2 regions of the Comamonas squillarum genome follow, and region 1 is predicted to be linked to the other one. Evidence: predicted binding sites of a transcription regulator. Region 1 holds the regulator's gene; the other holds the start of a gene.
What was found. Region 1 encodes sigma-54, which starts transcription at its own class of promoters, with help from an activator protein. Its sites were predicted from a motif close to TGGCANGNAANCTGCTTT; they were not measured.
Positions count from the first base shown of each region.

Region 1 (7,466 bases):
TTGCACCAGGCCATGATCGGCCAGCAAGCGGCGATAGGCACGACTTTGGTACTGCCAGCCCTGGTCGGAATGCAGCAATGGTTTTTCCTCCCTGCCCAGCTTGCCTAGCGCCTTGCGCAACATGTCACCCACCATCTTCAAGCGCGGTTGCGTATTCATCTGATAGCTCACCACCTCGCCGTTGAATAGATCCATGACAGGCGACAGGTATAGCTTTTTACCCAAGACGTTGAACTCTGTCACGTCCGTCACCCATTTCTGGTTAGGCTGCTCGGCCATGAACTGGCGCTGCAACACATTGGCCACGCCCGCGTGCTGCCCGGCGCGATAGGAGCGATATTTCTTGGGCCGAACCAGGGACTTCATCCCCATTACCTGCATCAGGCGCTGCACGCTCTTGTGGTTCACATGACAGCCATTGCGCTTGAGTTCAAGCGCAATGCGCCGATAGCCATAGCGTCCTTTGTGAAGCTCGTAGACAGATCGGATCTGAGCCTTGAGCTCAGCGTATTTGTCGCCTCTCCTGTGCACTTGAGCCTGGTAATAGAAGGTGCTGCGCGCCAGCTTACCTGCCCGCAGCAAGTCCTTGAGGTCGTGATCTGGCCTTAGCTCAAGCACTATCCGCGCTTTTTCTGCGCAGCTTGTTTTTTCGCCTGAACCAAGGCCTCCAATTTTTTTAGGTACGCCACCTCCGCGCGCAGGTACTTCACCTCTTTGAGCAAATCTGCGTGCGAACGCGTGTCGTCCGCAGACATAACTGCTTGTGCCTGTGCGGGCTTGGCTGTGGGTGGGTTTGGCATCTTCTTGGAGCGTCCTCTTGGCCGGGGTGCAAGTGCTTGCGGCCCACCGTCATGATATTGCAGCTCCCAGGCGCTGATGACACCCGTGCCACCCCGGATATCAAACAAGGTAATCGTCTCTCGTGCAGACAGATCATCTCGCCACATCCGCTGCAACACTGCCAGTTTGAAGTCAGCGCTGTAGCGACTGAACTTCTTGCGCAACCCTGATAGGCCATGCTGCTGGTAGCTCTTTACCCAACGTCGCACTGTCGCTTGGTCGAGACCGTGAGCATGGGCCAGTGCTCTGAACCCATGCTGCCCCTGCACGTAGCCCTGGACAACTTCCAGCTTGTAACTCTCGTCGTACTTCGCCATGAAAAACACCCCAAAGGTTGGATGGATGTCCAACTTTTGGGGTGCAGTTCACACGCGGGCTTTTTTGTGCCAGAAACGGCCTAACGCTCCAGCATGGCTACAATGGGGCAGAGCAAGATTCATGCCTTATGAGACACCGTATTTTTAACTCTTTGTTGGTGGCAGTGGCCCTGGCCGTGCCGCTGCTGTCGCACGCCGAGCGTGCAGACCGCACCAAGCCCATGAACATCGAGGCGGACGATGGCCGCCACGATGAACTCAAGCAGACCAGTGTCTTCACGGGCAATGTGGTGGTGACCAAGGGCACCATCATCATCCGTGGCGCGCAGCTGACCGTGAGCCAGGACCGCGACGGCTTCCAGCACGGCGTGGTGACTGCTGCGCCGGGCAAGCTCGCATTCTTCCGCCAAAAGCGTGACTCGGCCCCAGGCGCGCCTGACGAGTTCGTCGAAGGCGAAGGCGAGGTCATCACCTATAACGGCCGCGATGACACCGTGCACTTTGAGCGCCGCGGCGAGTTGCGCCGTTACCGCGAGACCACGTTGACCGACCAGGTCAGTGGCCCGCTGATCGTCTACAACAATCTGAGCGATACCTTCACGGTCTCCGGCCAAAAGGGCGCCCAGGCGGCGGCCGAACCCAAGCCCGGTGCGCCCAAGAAGGACCGCGTCCGTGTGATCCTGACGCCCAAGGCCGATGGCAAGGCGGACGACAAGGCCAGCGCCCCAGCCAAGCCCGCTGCCGATGACAAGACGCCATTGCGCCCCAGCACCCAACTGAACGACGGAGCCAAGTGACCGTGGCAGAAAACTCGTCGACCATTTCCGTCAACGCCCGGGTCGCCAACAGCGACCACCGCAGCCAGCTGGAGGTCTTGCACCTGGAGAAATCCTATGGCAGCCGCAAGGTGGTCAAGGACGTGTCGCTGTCGGTGCGCAAGGGCGAAGTGGTGGGTTTGCTAGGCCCCAATGGCGCGGGCAAGACCACCTCGTTCTACATGATCGTGGGCCTGGTACGCAGCGATGGCGGGGATATCCGCATCGATGGGCAGTCGGTGGCCAATATGCCGATCCACCAGCGCTCGCAGCTGGGCCTGTCCTACCTGCCGCAGGAGGCCTCGATCTTTCGCAAGCTCAGCGTGCAGGACAATGTGCGCGCCGTGCTGGAGCTGCAAAAAGATGAGCATGGCAAGCCGCTCTCGCGCGCCGAGGTCGAGCGCCAGCTCACCGCGCTGCTGCAGGAGCTGCGGGTCGAGCACCTGCGCGAATCACCGTCAGTCGCGCTGTCCGGCGGCGAGCGCCGCCGGGTCGAGATCGCCCGTGCGCTGGCCACCCAGCCCCGTTTCATCCTGCTCGACGAGCCTTTCGCCGGCATCGACCCCATCGCCGTGATCGAGATCCAGCGCATTGTCGCCTTTCTCAAGGAGCGCGGCATTGGCGTGCTGATCACCGACCACAATGTGCGCGAAACCCTGGGTATCTGTGACCATGCCTGCATCATCAGCGATGGCAAGGTGCTGGCCGCCGGGACGCCGCAAGAGATTGTGGAGAACGCAGAGGTCCGGAGGGTGTATCTGGGTGAACATTTCCGTATGTGACACCGCACGCCTTGGCGGGCGTGCCAGCCAAGATGCCGTCCCGCGCTGCGGGGCCGGCAGGGCTGATCCGTTGCCAGCTGCCCCAGCCCGTGTGGAGGCGCAGCCATGATGCCGTCGCTGTCGCTGCGCGTATCGCAGAACCTGACCCTGACCCCCCAGCTGCAGCAGTCGATTCGCCTGCTGCAGCTGTCCACGCAGGAGCTGACACAGGAAGTCGAGCAGATGCTCGACGAAAACCCGTTTCTGGAGCGCGAGGGCGATGAGGCCCCCGAGGCTGAAGCCCGTAAAGAAGCCGCTGAATCTGCCGAAGCTGCAGACGCTGCAGACGCAGCCGACAAGGGTGCCGATACTGCTGCCAGCACCGACACCAACAACAGTAGCGATTTCGAGCCCGGAACCTCCGACCAGCCGCTGGATTTTGCTGCGGGCAAGGAAACCGGCGTCGATGCCGAGGCCGCTGCCGGCGATTCGGCATCGGACTGGGAAGAGTGGGGCGGCGATCTGCCCGCCCGCTCCAGCGCCAGCGATGACGACGACGAGACGCCGATGTCCGACCGGCGCAGCGAGCACCTGAGCCTGCAGGATGTGCTGCACCGCCAGGCCTTGTCGCTGCGCCTGTGCCAGGAAGACCGGGCCGCGCTCTACTTTCTGATTGAATCACTGAACGACGACGGCTACCTCGAAGAAACGCTGGCCGAGCTGGCGCAAAGCTTTGGCGATGCCTCGGATCCCGAACGCTACGAAGCCCTGCTGCACCACCTGACCGTGGCGCTGCGCTTGCTGCAAAGTCTGGAGCCGATTGGCGTGGGCGCGCGCAACCTGTCCGAATGCATGCAGCTGCAGATCAAGGCCCAGCAGCGGCTGTTGGATGAAGAGGGCTCGGACACGCCCGAGGCCGATGCGCTGGCGCTGGAGACCGCTTTGCTGGTCTGCCAGGAATCGCTGGAGCTGCTGGCGCGCCGTGATGTGCGCAAGCTGGTGCAACTGACCGGATGCAGTGATGCCGCGGTGCGCAGCGCGCTGGCGCTGATCGCCAAGCTCGAGCCCCGCCCCGGCCGGCCCTATGCCGATGTGGACCGCAACACCATCATCCCCGATGTCCTCGTGCGACCCAGCAATGAGCGCGGCCTGCCGGTGCCCGGTTTCAGCGTGCAGCTCAATGCCGAGGTGATGCCGCGCCTGCGCGTGCAGGATGTCTACGCCAATGCCTTGCGCAGCCACAAGGGCAGCGAGGGCCATGGCGCGCTGCAGCAGCGGCTGCAGGAGGCGCGCTGGTTCATCAAGAACATCCAGCAGCGCTTTGACACCATCTTGCGCGTCTCGCAGGCCATCGTCGAGCGCCAGCGCAATTTCTTTGTCCATGGCGAGCTGGCGATGCGCCCCATGGTGCTGCGCGAGATTGCCGATGAGCTGGGCCTGCACGAGTCCACCATCAGCCGCGTGACCACGGCCAAGTACATGGCCACGCCGCAGGGCACGTTCGAGCTCAAGTACTTCTTTGGCTCGGGCCTGGGCACCGAGACCGGCGGCAGTGCGTCGAGCACGGCGGTCAAGGCGCTGATCAAGCAGCTGCTGGACGAGGAAAGCGCGAAAAAGCCGCTGTCGGATGCAAAAATCGCCGATCTGCTGCAGGCCCAGGGCATTGAATGCGCGCGCCGCACGGTGGCCAAGTACCGCGAGGCCATGCGCATCCCGCCGGCCAGCCTGCGCAAGGCGCTGTAAGCGCAAGCAGCCAGGGCCCATAAAAAAACCGCAGTTGCGTTAGGCACTGCGGTTTTGCTTTGAGACGGAGCCGCTTTACTTTGGCCACAGCCACCAGATGAACAAGGCCAGCACGGCCAGCATCAGGCCAAACTTGGTGAGCTTGTAGGCCGTCTTGTTCCAGGCCTTGAAGCGGCGGCGGTACTGGCCCATGTAGAACGAGATCTTGAAGATGCGGCTGATGAAGCCGCGCGGATCGCCTTCGTTGTTGGGCGAGCTGGCGGCAGCGACCACATGCGTGCCCAGCCAGCGGTTGAGCCACTGCGCAAAGCCATTGGTCATCGGGCGCTCGACATCGCAGAACAGCACGATGCGGTTGCCTTCGGACCGGTTCTCGGCCCAGTGCATAAAGGTCTCGTCAAAGATCACGCCTTCGCCCTCGCGCCAGCTGTAGGGCGTGCCATCGACCTCGATCATGCAGCGGTCATCATTGGGCGCCAGCACAGCGAGGTGGTAGCGCAGCGAGCCGGCATAGGGGTCGCGGTGCAGGTTGAGCTTGGCGCCGGGCGGCAGCTCGGCAAACATGGCCGCCTTGATGCCGGGGATGGACTGCACCAGCGCCGTGGTCTTGGGGCACAGCTCCATCGCAGACGGGTGGGCCTGGCCGTACCACTTCAGGTAGAAGCGCTTCCAGCCGGTCTTGAAGAAGGAGTTGAAGCCCGCGTCGTCGTTGTTGGCCGCGGCCTTGATCTGCATGGCCTGGTGCAGACCGATGGCCTCTTCGCGGATCTCGCGCCAGTGGGCCTGCAGGGGGGCCAGGTCGGGGAAGGTGCTGGTGGGCAGGTAGGGCGTGCGCGGTACCTTGCTGAACATCAGCATGAAAACATTGAATGGCGCCGTGAACGTGGAGTGGTCAAACAGCTGGCGCAGCAGCTTGTGCCGCACCTTGCCACGCAGGTGCATGTAGAGGCCGCAGCCAAAGAAAAGCAGCACCAGGGCCAGAACGATGATTTTTGCCATAGACAGCGATTTTAGCGACTGTGCTGTGGCGGCTGTCTGCGCAACCGCAAACTGGCGCGCGGCAAGGGCTGCGGGGCGGTGGGATGGCCTGCTGGCAGCAGGCCTATTGCGGTTTGGTCAATGGCAAGCCAGGTGGGCTTACCTGGGCTGGGCGGCGAAGGCGGTTTTCAGGCGCTGCAGCATCTCGCGGTTGAGCTGGCGCTGCTGGCCGCTCCAGTGCGTCATCGCCTTGTTCAGCTCGGCCTGCAGGCCATTGGCCGTCTGCCAGTCACCCTGGCCCGCAGCCCAGATCGCGTACTCGGCCATCACATCGAAGCTGCCCGAGTGCTGGCGCGCAAAATCAAAGCTCTTGCGCGCCATCGCCTGGTCGCCCAGCTGGGCGTAGGCCTTGGCCACCAGCAGGCCCACGGCCTCGGCGCGGAAGTGCACATCGGCCTGGGCAATCACGCGCAGCTGCTGCAGCGCCTGCTGCGGATGGCCGGCCTGGTAGGCCGCTTGCGCAGCGCCCCAACGGATATCGAGGTCGTTGGCAAACGGACCCTTCATGCTGGCCTCAAAGTGGCCAAAGGCCTGCTCGGCCTGGCCATTGGCCAGCAGGGCCTGGGCCAGGCGGATCTGGTTCTGCGCGGTGGGGCTGTAGTCGTAGGCGGCCTGGGCTTCGCGCACCTCGCGGGTCGGGTCCAGCGCCTTGACGGCGTTGCTCGCCAGGCTGCGGGCATGGCGCTGCAGGCGCGAATTGGGCAGGTAGATGGCAAAGAAATACACCACGCTGCCCAGGAAGGGGAAGGCCAGCAGCACAAACAGCCAGTAGTTGTTCTGGCCGCTGCGCACGGCGTGGACCGCAAAAAACAGCGCAATGATGACGTGTACGCCAGCTCCGAGGTAGGGCATCCGCATTCTCTCTGAGTGATGGAGGGGAAGGGCGGCTGCACCGAGGGCTGCGGCCCGCTCTGGGGCCAGACTATAGCAGCCAGCCACCCGTTACCGCTGCGCTATAGGAGCCGGGCTGCCGAATGCCACTGGCACAGTCCACATTCCCGTGCGCTTGGCAGACAATGGGGCAAGCGCGTATGCTTGCCCCCCTGCTTATGAACCAACTGCATTTGTTTTTGCCCTGCGCCGCCGGCGTCGAGGGCCTTTTGGCGGACGAAGTCCATGCCATCACCGGCGCCAGCGGCCAGGACCTCCTGGTGGCGCGCGGCGGCGTCATGCTGCGCGGCATGTGGCGCGATGCGCTGCTGCTGAACCTGCACAGCCGCCTGGCCCAGCGCGTGCTGGTCGAGCTCTCGCACAGCATGTACCGCAACGAGAACGACCTCTACCGTGCCGCCAGCGAGGTGGCCTGGGAGATCTGGTTTTCGCCCAAGGAGACCTTCAAGATCGAGGTCACCTCCCAGCACAGCCCGCTGACCAGCCTGAACTTTGCGGCGCTGCGCGTCAAGGATGCGATTGCCGACCGCTTCCGCGAGCGCCGCCACGGCGTGCGCCCCAGCGTGGAGACGCACCACCCCGATGTGCGCGTGCACCTGCACCTGACCACCGATGGCGCCACCATCTATATCGACACCTCGGGCGAAGCGCTGTTCAAGCGCGGCTGGCGCGAGGACAAGGGCGATGCGCCGCTCAAGGAAACGCTGGCCGCGGCGATGATTGCCGCGAGCGGCTGGGACCCGCACGGCGACGACCCGCAGCCGCTCTACGACCCCTGCTGTGGCAGCGGCACGGTGCTGATCGAAGCGGCCCAGATCGCGCGCAAGATCCCGGCCGGCATCCTGCGCCGCTTTGCGTTTGAAAAGCTGGTGCCTTTCCAGCGCCATGTCTGGGAGGCGATGCTCGATGAGGCCGAGCGCCAGATCCTGCCCCAGAGCCCGGTGGGCATCTATGGCTCGGACATCTCGTTCCGGATGGTCGATTTTGCCCAGCGCAATGCCGAGCGCGCCGGTGTGGCCGAGACCATCGAGCTGCGCGGCGGCGATGCGCTGCAGCGCATG
Region 1 is NZ_CP104377.1:2,980,111-2,987,576, reverse strand. Features, by position in the region: one part of gene N4T19_RS13825 (IS3 family transposase) at 1-668, opposite strand, end outside; one part of gene N4T19_RS13825 (IS3 family transposase) at 668-1,157, opposite strand; gene lptA (lipopolysaccharide transport periplasmic protein LptA) at 1,286-1,954, shown strand; gene lptB (LPS export ABC transporter ATP-binding protein) at 1,978-2,754, shown strand; gene rpoN (RNA polymerase factor sigma-54) at 2,860-4,476, shown strand; gene N4T19_RS13805 (aspartyl/asparaginyl beta-hydroxylase domain-containing protein) at 4,552-5,466, opposite strand; gene N4T19_RS13800 (hypothetical protein) at 5,614-6,366, opposite strand; gene N4T19_RS13795 (THUMP domain-containing class I SAM-dependent RNA methyltransferase) at 6,564-7,466, shown strand, end outside.

Region 2 (7,466 bases), 1.7 Mb from region 1:
GACCTGTCCTACCGCTGGAGCATGAGCTGGTTCATCTTCTCGGAGGTGATGTTCTTTGGCGCCTTCTTCACCGCGCTGTGGTGGGCGCGTGCCCATTCGCTGCCGGCGCTGGGCAGCCTGGACAATGCCATTCTCTGGCCCGACTTCAAGGCCGTGTGGCCCAGCGTGGAAATGGGCGCGACCGCCTCGCCAGCGGGCATCGTCGAGCCGTTCCAGACCGTGGGGCCCTTCTGGCTTCCCACCATCAATACCGCGCTGCTGCTGACCTCGGGCGTTACCTTGACCATTGCCCACCATGCCTTGCAGGCCGACCAGCGCAGCAAATGCATCCGCTTCATGTGGATGACCGTGGTGCTGGGCATCGTCTTCCTCTGTGTGCAGGGCTATGAGTACTTCCACCTCTACACCGAGCTCAACCTCAAGCTCAACTCCGGCACCTACGGTTCCACCTTCTACATGCTGACGGGCTTCCACGGCTTGCATGTGTTCATCGGCATGCTGATGCTGCTGGTCATCACCTTGCGGCTGCAAAAAGGCCATTTCACCGCCAAGAAGCACTTTGGCTTTGAGGGTGCTGCCTGGTACTGGCACTTTGTCGATGTGGTCTGGCTGGGCCTCTATATCCTCGTGTACTGGATGTAGTTGGGGTGGGGGTGCTGCCGAGGGCCTCAAGCCCCCAGCGGTATGCCATGGGGCTGCAGGTAGCCCAGCTTCCAGGCCAGCAAGATGCCGGCAAACACCAGCACCGACAGCGCAATGCGCAAGGTCAGCGCCCAGGCCATGCGCTTGCTGCCGGCGCCGGACTGGTTGCCGCGCAGCATGAAAATCCCGGCCGCTGCCAGGCAGGCCAGTATCACGACAAAGGCGAGTGCGATGAGCAGATGCATGGTGCTGTCCTCAGGGTGGTCTCGGTGTTCTTGGAGTGCGCTGCGAGTCGCTTCGAACGGCCCTCTGGCGCCCGGCGCAACAAACCCATTGTGCGGCAGCGCCAGACGGGGCGCTATCGGCCTGCACCCCAATAGCCTCTCCTCGCAGCATTGTGGCCAGCGTGCTGCTGGCTGCCGCGCTCTGCACCGGGTATAAGCAGCGTATGCCCGCGCCTTCTGCTTCCTCCTCCATCCCCAAGACCCCTACGGAGCGCCGCGCCCAGCTGCGTTTTGTGCTGATGACCGTTGCGGCAGCAGCCTCGATGCTGCTGACCGCCTCGCTGGGGTTCTGGCAGCTGCGCCGCGCCGATGAGAAGCTGGCCTACCAGGCCCAGCTCGATGCGCGTGCAGCCCTGCCGGCGCTGGACGGGGCCAGCCTGTTGCAACCCATGAATGAGGCCGAGCGTTCCAGCCTGCAGCACCGCCAGGTGGTGCTGCGAGGCGAATGGCTGCCACAGTACTCGGTCTACCTGGACAACCGCCAGATGCAGGCGCGCCCCGGTTTTTATGTGCTGACACCGCTGCGCCTGGCCGGCTCGGTAGCGCCAGGCCAGCCGCAGACCGTGCTGGTGCAGCGGGGCTGGGCGCCCCGCAATTTTGAAGACCGCCTGGCGCTGCCGCAGGTGCAAACGCCTGGCGGTACCGTGCAATTGCAGGGCCGGGTGGCGGGCCAGCCGGCGCGCCTTTTGGAGCTGCAGACGTCCGCCGCGCAGCCAGGGGTTTCCCGAATCCGGCAGAATCTCGACACCGATGCTTACGCGCAGGAGACCGGACTGCCCTTGGCAGCACTGACCGTGGTGCAGACCGGGCCGGCCAGTGAGGGCCTGCTGCGCGACTGGCCCGTAGTAGGCAGCGGCGTGGAAAAGCATTATGGTTATGCATTTCAATGGTTTGGTCTGTGTAGCCTGATTGCGATCCTCTATGTCTGGTTCCAAATTGTCCGACGTGTCCTTCGACGCCGCAGCCACCCAGGCGCCGCCGCCCGCTGACGAGGCGCTGCTGGGCCTGACCGTGCATGGCCTGCCGCCTGCCGAGCAGGCGGAAGCCGCACTGGAGGAGGCCGAGCGCTCGCGCAGTGGCCGCCTCAAGATGCTGCTGGTGCTGCTGGTCTGTGCGGCGCCGGTGATCGCGTCCTACTTCACCTACTACGTGATCCGTCCCGAAGGGCGGCGCAATTTTGGCGAGCTGGTGGGCCAGCAGCCGACGATTCCGGCCGCGCAGGTCAAGACCCTGGACGGCCAGCCCTTTGAGCTGCAAAGCCTCAAGGGCCAGTGGTTGCTGCTGAGTGCCTCGGGCGCGGCCTGCGACGAGGTCTGCCAGAACAACCTCTACCTGCAGCGCCAGCTGCGCGAGAGCCTGGGCCGTGAGAAGGACCGGCTGGACTGGGTCTGGCTGGTGACCGATGACGGCGAGCCGCCGCCAGCCTTGCGCACGGCACTGGACCAGGCCACCGTGCTGCGGGTGCCCCAGGCGCTGGTGGCCCAGTGGCTGCAGCCGGCGGCCGGCCAGCAGTTGGGCGAACATTTGTACGTGGTGGACCCGCTGGGCCACTGGATGATGCGTTTTCCCGCCCAGCTCAGCCGCTCCGATGCGGCCAAGGCGCGCAAGGATCTGGAGCGGCTGCTGCGTGCGTCGTCGAGTTGGGACAAGGAAGGGCGGTAGTGGATAGCTAGCATGACATCGCAGGATTTATATGATTTCGCGCCGCTGGCGCGTGTGTTGCTGACCGGGGCCATCATTGCGCTGGGCCCCATCGTCTGGATTTGGTGGCGCCACCGCGGTGCCACGCCGCTCAAGCGCCTGCAGGTGCTCGCGGTTCTGACCCTGTTCCTGTCCTTTGACCTGGTGATGTTTGGCGCGTTCACGCGCCTGACTGATTCGGGCCTGGGCTGCCCGGATTGGCCCGGTTGCTACGGCAATGCCAGCCCGATTGGCGCGCATGCCGAGATCTCTGCCGCGCAGGAGGCGATGCCGACCGGCCCGGTGACCCATGGCAAGGCCTGGGTGGAGATGATCCACCGCTACCTGGCCACTGCGGTGGGCGGCCTCATCATTGTGCTGACGGCCAGTGCCTGGTTGCAGCGCAAACGCGGCGGGCCGCAGCCGATCAGCCCCTGGTGGCCGACGGTCACCCTGGTCTGGGTGCTGATCCAGGGGGCCTTTGGCGCGCTGACGGTGACGATGAAGCTGTTCCCGGCGATTGTCACCTTGCACCTGCTGGGCGGCACCGTGCTCTTGATGCTATTAACCGTGCAGGCAACGCGCCACACGCAATTTGCCGATAATCTAGGGTTAGTCCCAGTGCCGAGCCTGTTGCGCGGCCTGGTGGCGGTCACGGCGCTGCTGGTGTTTGCACAGGTGACCCTGGGTGGCTGGGTCAGTACCAACTATGCGGTGCTGGCCTGCACCAGCTTTCCCATGTGCAATGGCGCCTGGTGGCCGGCGATGAACTTTGACGGGTTCCAGATCTGGCGCCCGCTGGGCTTTCTGGCCGACGGTGCGCATATCAGCTATGAAGCGCTGGTGGCCATCCACTACATGCACCGGCTGTTTGCCTACCTGGTGATTGCCGCCTTGCTGTGGCTGGGCTGGGCCCTGCGCACGGTGCCGCTGCTGCGGCAGCAGCGCCGCTGGCTGGTGGGCCTGACGCTGCTGCAATTTGCCACGGGACTGTCGAATGTGGTGCTGGACTGGCCGATGCTGGCGGCCGTTTTGCACACCGGGGGCGCTGCCGCCATCATGGTGGTGCTGACCTGGATCTGGTGTACTGCGGGCCCTGAACCTGCCCGCAGTGCTGCGAGTTGATGACGCTGTATGGAACAAAGACTGAGTGCCCCGATGACCGAACTTGCCGCAACGCCAATGCCGAACCGCTTTGCGCAGTTCTATGCATTGACCAAACCCAAGGTGGTGCAGCTGATTGTGTTTTGCGCACTGATCGGCATGGTGCTGGCCGTGCCCGGTGTGCCCACCGGCGCCGAGCTGCTGCGCATGGCCGTCGCGTGTGTGGGCATCTGGCTGGTGGCGGGGGCCGCTGCCGCCTTCAATTGCCTGGTCGAGCAAAGCATCGATGCGCGCATGAAGCGCACCGCCTGGCGCCCCACAGCGCGCGGTGAGCTGTCCAACCTGCAGACCCTGATGTTTTCTGCCGGGCTGTGCATCGCCGGCTCGGCCATTCTGATCGTCTGGATCAACGCCATCACGATGTGGCTGACCTTTGCGACCTTTGTCGGTTATGCCGTCATCTACACGGTGATCCTCAAGCCGCTGACACCGCAGAACATCGTGATCGGTGGCGCATCGGGCGCGATGCCCCCCGTGCTGGGCTGGTCCGCGATGACCGGCGATGTCTCGCCCCAGGCGCTGCTGCTGTTTTTGATCATCTTCCTGTGGACGCCGCCGCACTTCTGGGCACTGGCGCTGTACCGGGTCGAGGACTACCGCAAGTCCGGCCTGCCGATGCTGCCGGTCACGCATGGGAACTATTACACCCGCGTGCAGGTCTTGCTCTACACCGTGGTCTTGTTTGCCGCCGGCCTGCTGCCCTTCATCATCCAGATGAGCTCCTGGATCTACCTGGTGGCCGCAGTCGTGCTGGGTGCCGGGTTCTTTGGCTATGCCTTTGCGCTGTGGCGCAATTACTCCGACGCGCTGGCGCGCAAGACTTTCCGTTTTTCGCTGGTCTACCTCAGCCTGCTGTTTGTGGCGCTGCTGGTGGACCACTATGTGAGCTGGTAAATCTGCAATGAACAAGCGCAATGCCCTTCGCTGGCTGGCGGGCTCGGCCATGCTGGCCTCGGCCGCCGGTGTCCTCACCGCCTGCAAATCCAAGGCCGATTTCAACGCCATCGACCTGACGGGCAGCAAGGAGTATGGGCAGGATTTCTCCATGCCCGACCAGCATGGCCAGCGCCGCAGCATGGCCGACTTCAAGGGCAAGGTCGTGCTGGTGTTCTTTGGCTTTACCCAGTGCCCCGATGTCTGCCCGACCACTTTGGGCGACCTGGCCGCCGTCAAGCAAAAGCTCGGCGCAAAGGGTGACAAGCTGCAGGTGATCTTCGCCTCGGTCGATCCATCGCGCGACACGCCCGAAATCTTGCAGGCCTACCTCGCCAACTTTGACCCCAGCTTTCTGGCGCTGCGCGGCAGCGACGAGGAAACGGCCAAGATGGCCAAGGACTTCAAGGTCTACTACAAGCGGGTCGAGGGCCAGACCCCGGGCAGCTACACGATGGACCATACCGCTGGCGACTACATCTTTGACCCGCAAGGGCGCCTGCGCTTGTACAGCCGCTATGGCACCCCCGTTGAAACGCTGGCCAAAGATATCGAGCAGCTGATCGACGGCGCTTAAGCGCTTACACGCTTAACAGCGCTGGGCAAGCGCTGCACTCACATCGACCAGATACGCGGCCGCTGCGCCGGCAGGCCCCAGAGGCTGCTGCGCCAGTGGCCCCAGACCGTCTTCCACAGCTGCATCGCCGGCTCCACCACGGGCGCCAGGCCACGCAGCACCAGCATATGCTCGTTCGGCGCGGTCACCCCGGCCATCAACCCCGCTGGGCCTGCGTCCAGCAGCTGCTGGGTGCTCTCCAGCAGCGCTTCGCGTTGCGCGCGGTTGATGGGCGAGCCGCTGGCGTAGATCAAACTCCCCAGGCAGCGCTGGCCCGCCAGGCCCAGCTGTGCGTTGAGCAGCAGCCCATCATCGGCCCGGATACGGCCGCGTTCCAGAAAATGCCCCGGCCATGCGATGTGCTGCGAAAACACGCCCTGGGTAAAGGGCTGACCCGCCAGCGGCAGGCCCAGCGCGGTGATGTCCCAGGTCAGCAGCTCTGCATCCGGTGCCAGTTCCATCTGCAGCTCATTGGCCGCATCGCAGGCGTTGTAGGCAACGGCTTCCAGCGGCAACCATTCCAGCCGGGCGCCGGCCTGCAGTTTGAGGCGGGTGCGCTGCAAGGCCGGCTGGCCATTGCTCTTGTAAAAGCGCGTTGCGCCCGGCGTGGTGACGAGCGCATGGGCGCCTGCCGCCACCTCGACCGAGATATCCAGCATATCGCCACCCACCAGGCCGCCGGGCGGGTGCACCAGCACGTTGTGGCAAATGCCCGGGCCTTCGGGGTAGAGGCTTTTGAGAATGCGCAGCGGGCCATCGTGGCTGAACTGCACCGACGTCTTGCCGGCTTGCTGGCCGTAGCGCAGGTCTAGTTGGGCATGCCAGCTCATGGCTGCGGCGGGCGGTGGGTGCCTGGCGGGCAGCAGGGCGCAAGGGCCGGGATCGGGAGCGGGAGCAGGGGGACGAAAGACATGCGTGGGCTTTTGCAAGCCACGTGCCAGGAACTGCACTGCTCTGGGGTGTGGTCTGTGCCGAATTGGTGCATGCGCGGCTGCTGTGCATGCATGTGGTGCAAGGCGGGCGGGTGGCGGCACGGAAAGCGTGCATGCCCAGCCGTTGTAGCCCCTTGGCATGTGCCTTGCTTTGCACTAGGTATGGAACTGACACCTCGCGAAAAAGACAAGCTGCTGATCTTTACCGCCGCCTTGCTGGCCGAGCGGCGCCTGGCCCGGGGGCTCAAGCTGAACTACCCCGAGGCGGTGGCGCTGATCAGCGCCTTTGTGATGGAGGGCGCGCGCGATGGCAAGACCGTTGCCCAACTGATGAGCGCCGGCCGCACGGTGCTCACGCGCGCCGACGTGATGGAGGGCATTCCCGAGATGATTGCCGATATCCAGATCGAGGCGACCTTTCCCGATGGCACCAAGCTCGTCACCGTGCATGAGCCCATTGTCTGAACCTCCCATTTTTCTCGCGCACTCGACCACTATGAACTTCAAGAAATTCTCTGCCGCGCTGGCCACCGCCGCTGCGGCTTTGCCGCTGTCAGCCATGGCCCATGTGGGCGCCGATGGTGGCGGCCACCATGGCTTTTTGAGCAGCTTTGGCCATGCCTTTGCCCATCCGTTTACTGGCGCCGACCATATGGCCGCGATGTTGGCCGTGGGCGCCTGGAGTGCGCTGACGGTGACGCCCGCCTGGCGCGCACCGGCCGCCTTTGTGGCCCTGCTGGTGGCGGGGGCGCTGGCAGGTTTTGCCGGTCTGTGGGTGCCCGGCGTGGAGCCGATGATTGCCGCATCGGTGCTGGTGCTGGGCCTGCTGGTGGCGGTGCAAAAGCAGATGCCCTGGGTGCTGGCCGCTGCGCTGGCCGGGGTGTTTGCGTTTTTCCATGGCGCGGCCCACGGCTTTGAGCTGGCGGCCGATTCTGCGCTGGCATCGGCGGGCGCGCTGGCGGGCATGGCGCTGGGCTCGGCCTTGTTGCATGTGGGCGGCATGGTGCTGGGCAAGGCCCTCATGCAGCGCCACCGCTGGCTGGCCAAGCTGGCGGGCGGGGCCACCGCGGTCTTGGGCGCGGCCATGCTGACGCGCCTGGCCTGACGAGGAGCGGCACCATGATCCCAGGTGAACTGCTGCTGGACGAGGGCGAACACACGCTGAACCCCGGGCGCCGTACCACCACGCTGGTGGTACACAACGCGAGCGACCGG
Region 2 is NZ_CP104377.1:4,674,709-4,682,174, forward strand. Features, by position in the region: gene N4T19_RS21230 (cytochrome c oxidase subunit 3) at 1-642, shown strand, start outside; gene N4T19_RS21235 (DUF2909 domain-containing protein) at 669-887, opposite strand; gene N4T19_RS21240 (SURF1 family protein) at 1,091-1,915, shown strand; gene N4T19_RS21245 (SCO family protein) at 1,848-2,588, shown strand; gene N4T19_RS21250 (COX15/CtaA family protein) at 2,601-3,731, shown strand; gene cyoE (heme o synthase) at 3,765-4,664, shown strand; gene N4T19_RS21260 (SCO family protein) at 4,672-5,280, shown strand; gene N4T19_RS21265 (urease accessory protein UreD) at 5,319-6,149, opposite strand; gene N4T19_RS21270 (urease subunit gamma) at 6,414-6,716, shown strand; gene N4T19_RS21275 (HupE/UreJ family protein) at 6,748-7,356, shown strand; gene N4T19_RS21280 (urease subunit beta) at 7,371-7,466, shown strand, end outside.
Region 2: a site for sigma-54 is predicted at 6,242-6,259, ahead of N4T19_RS21265 (urease accessory protein UreD). Genes of this name have one in related genera too.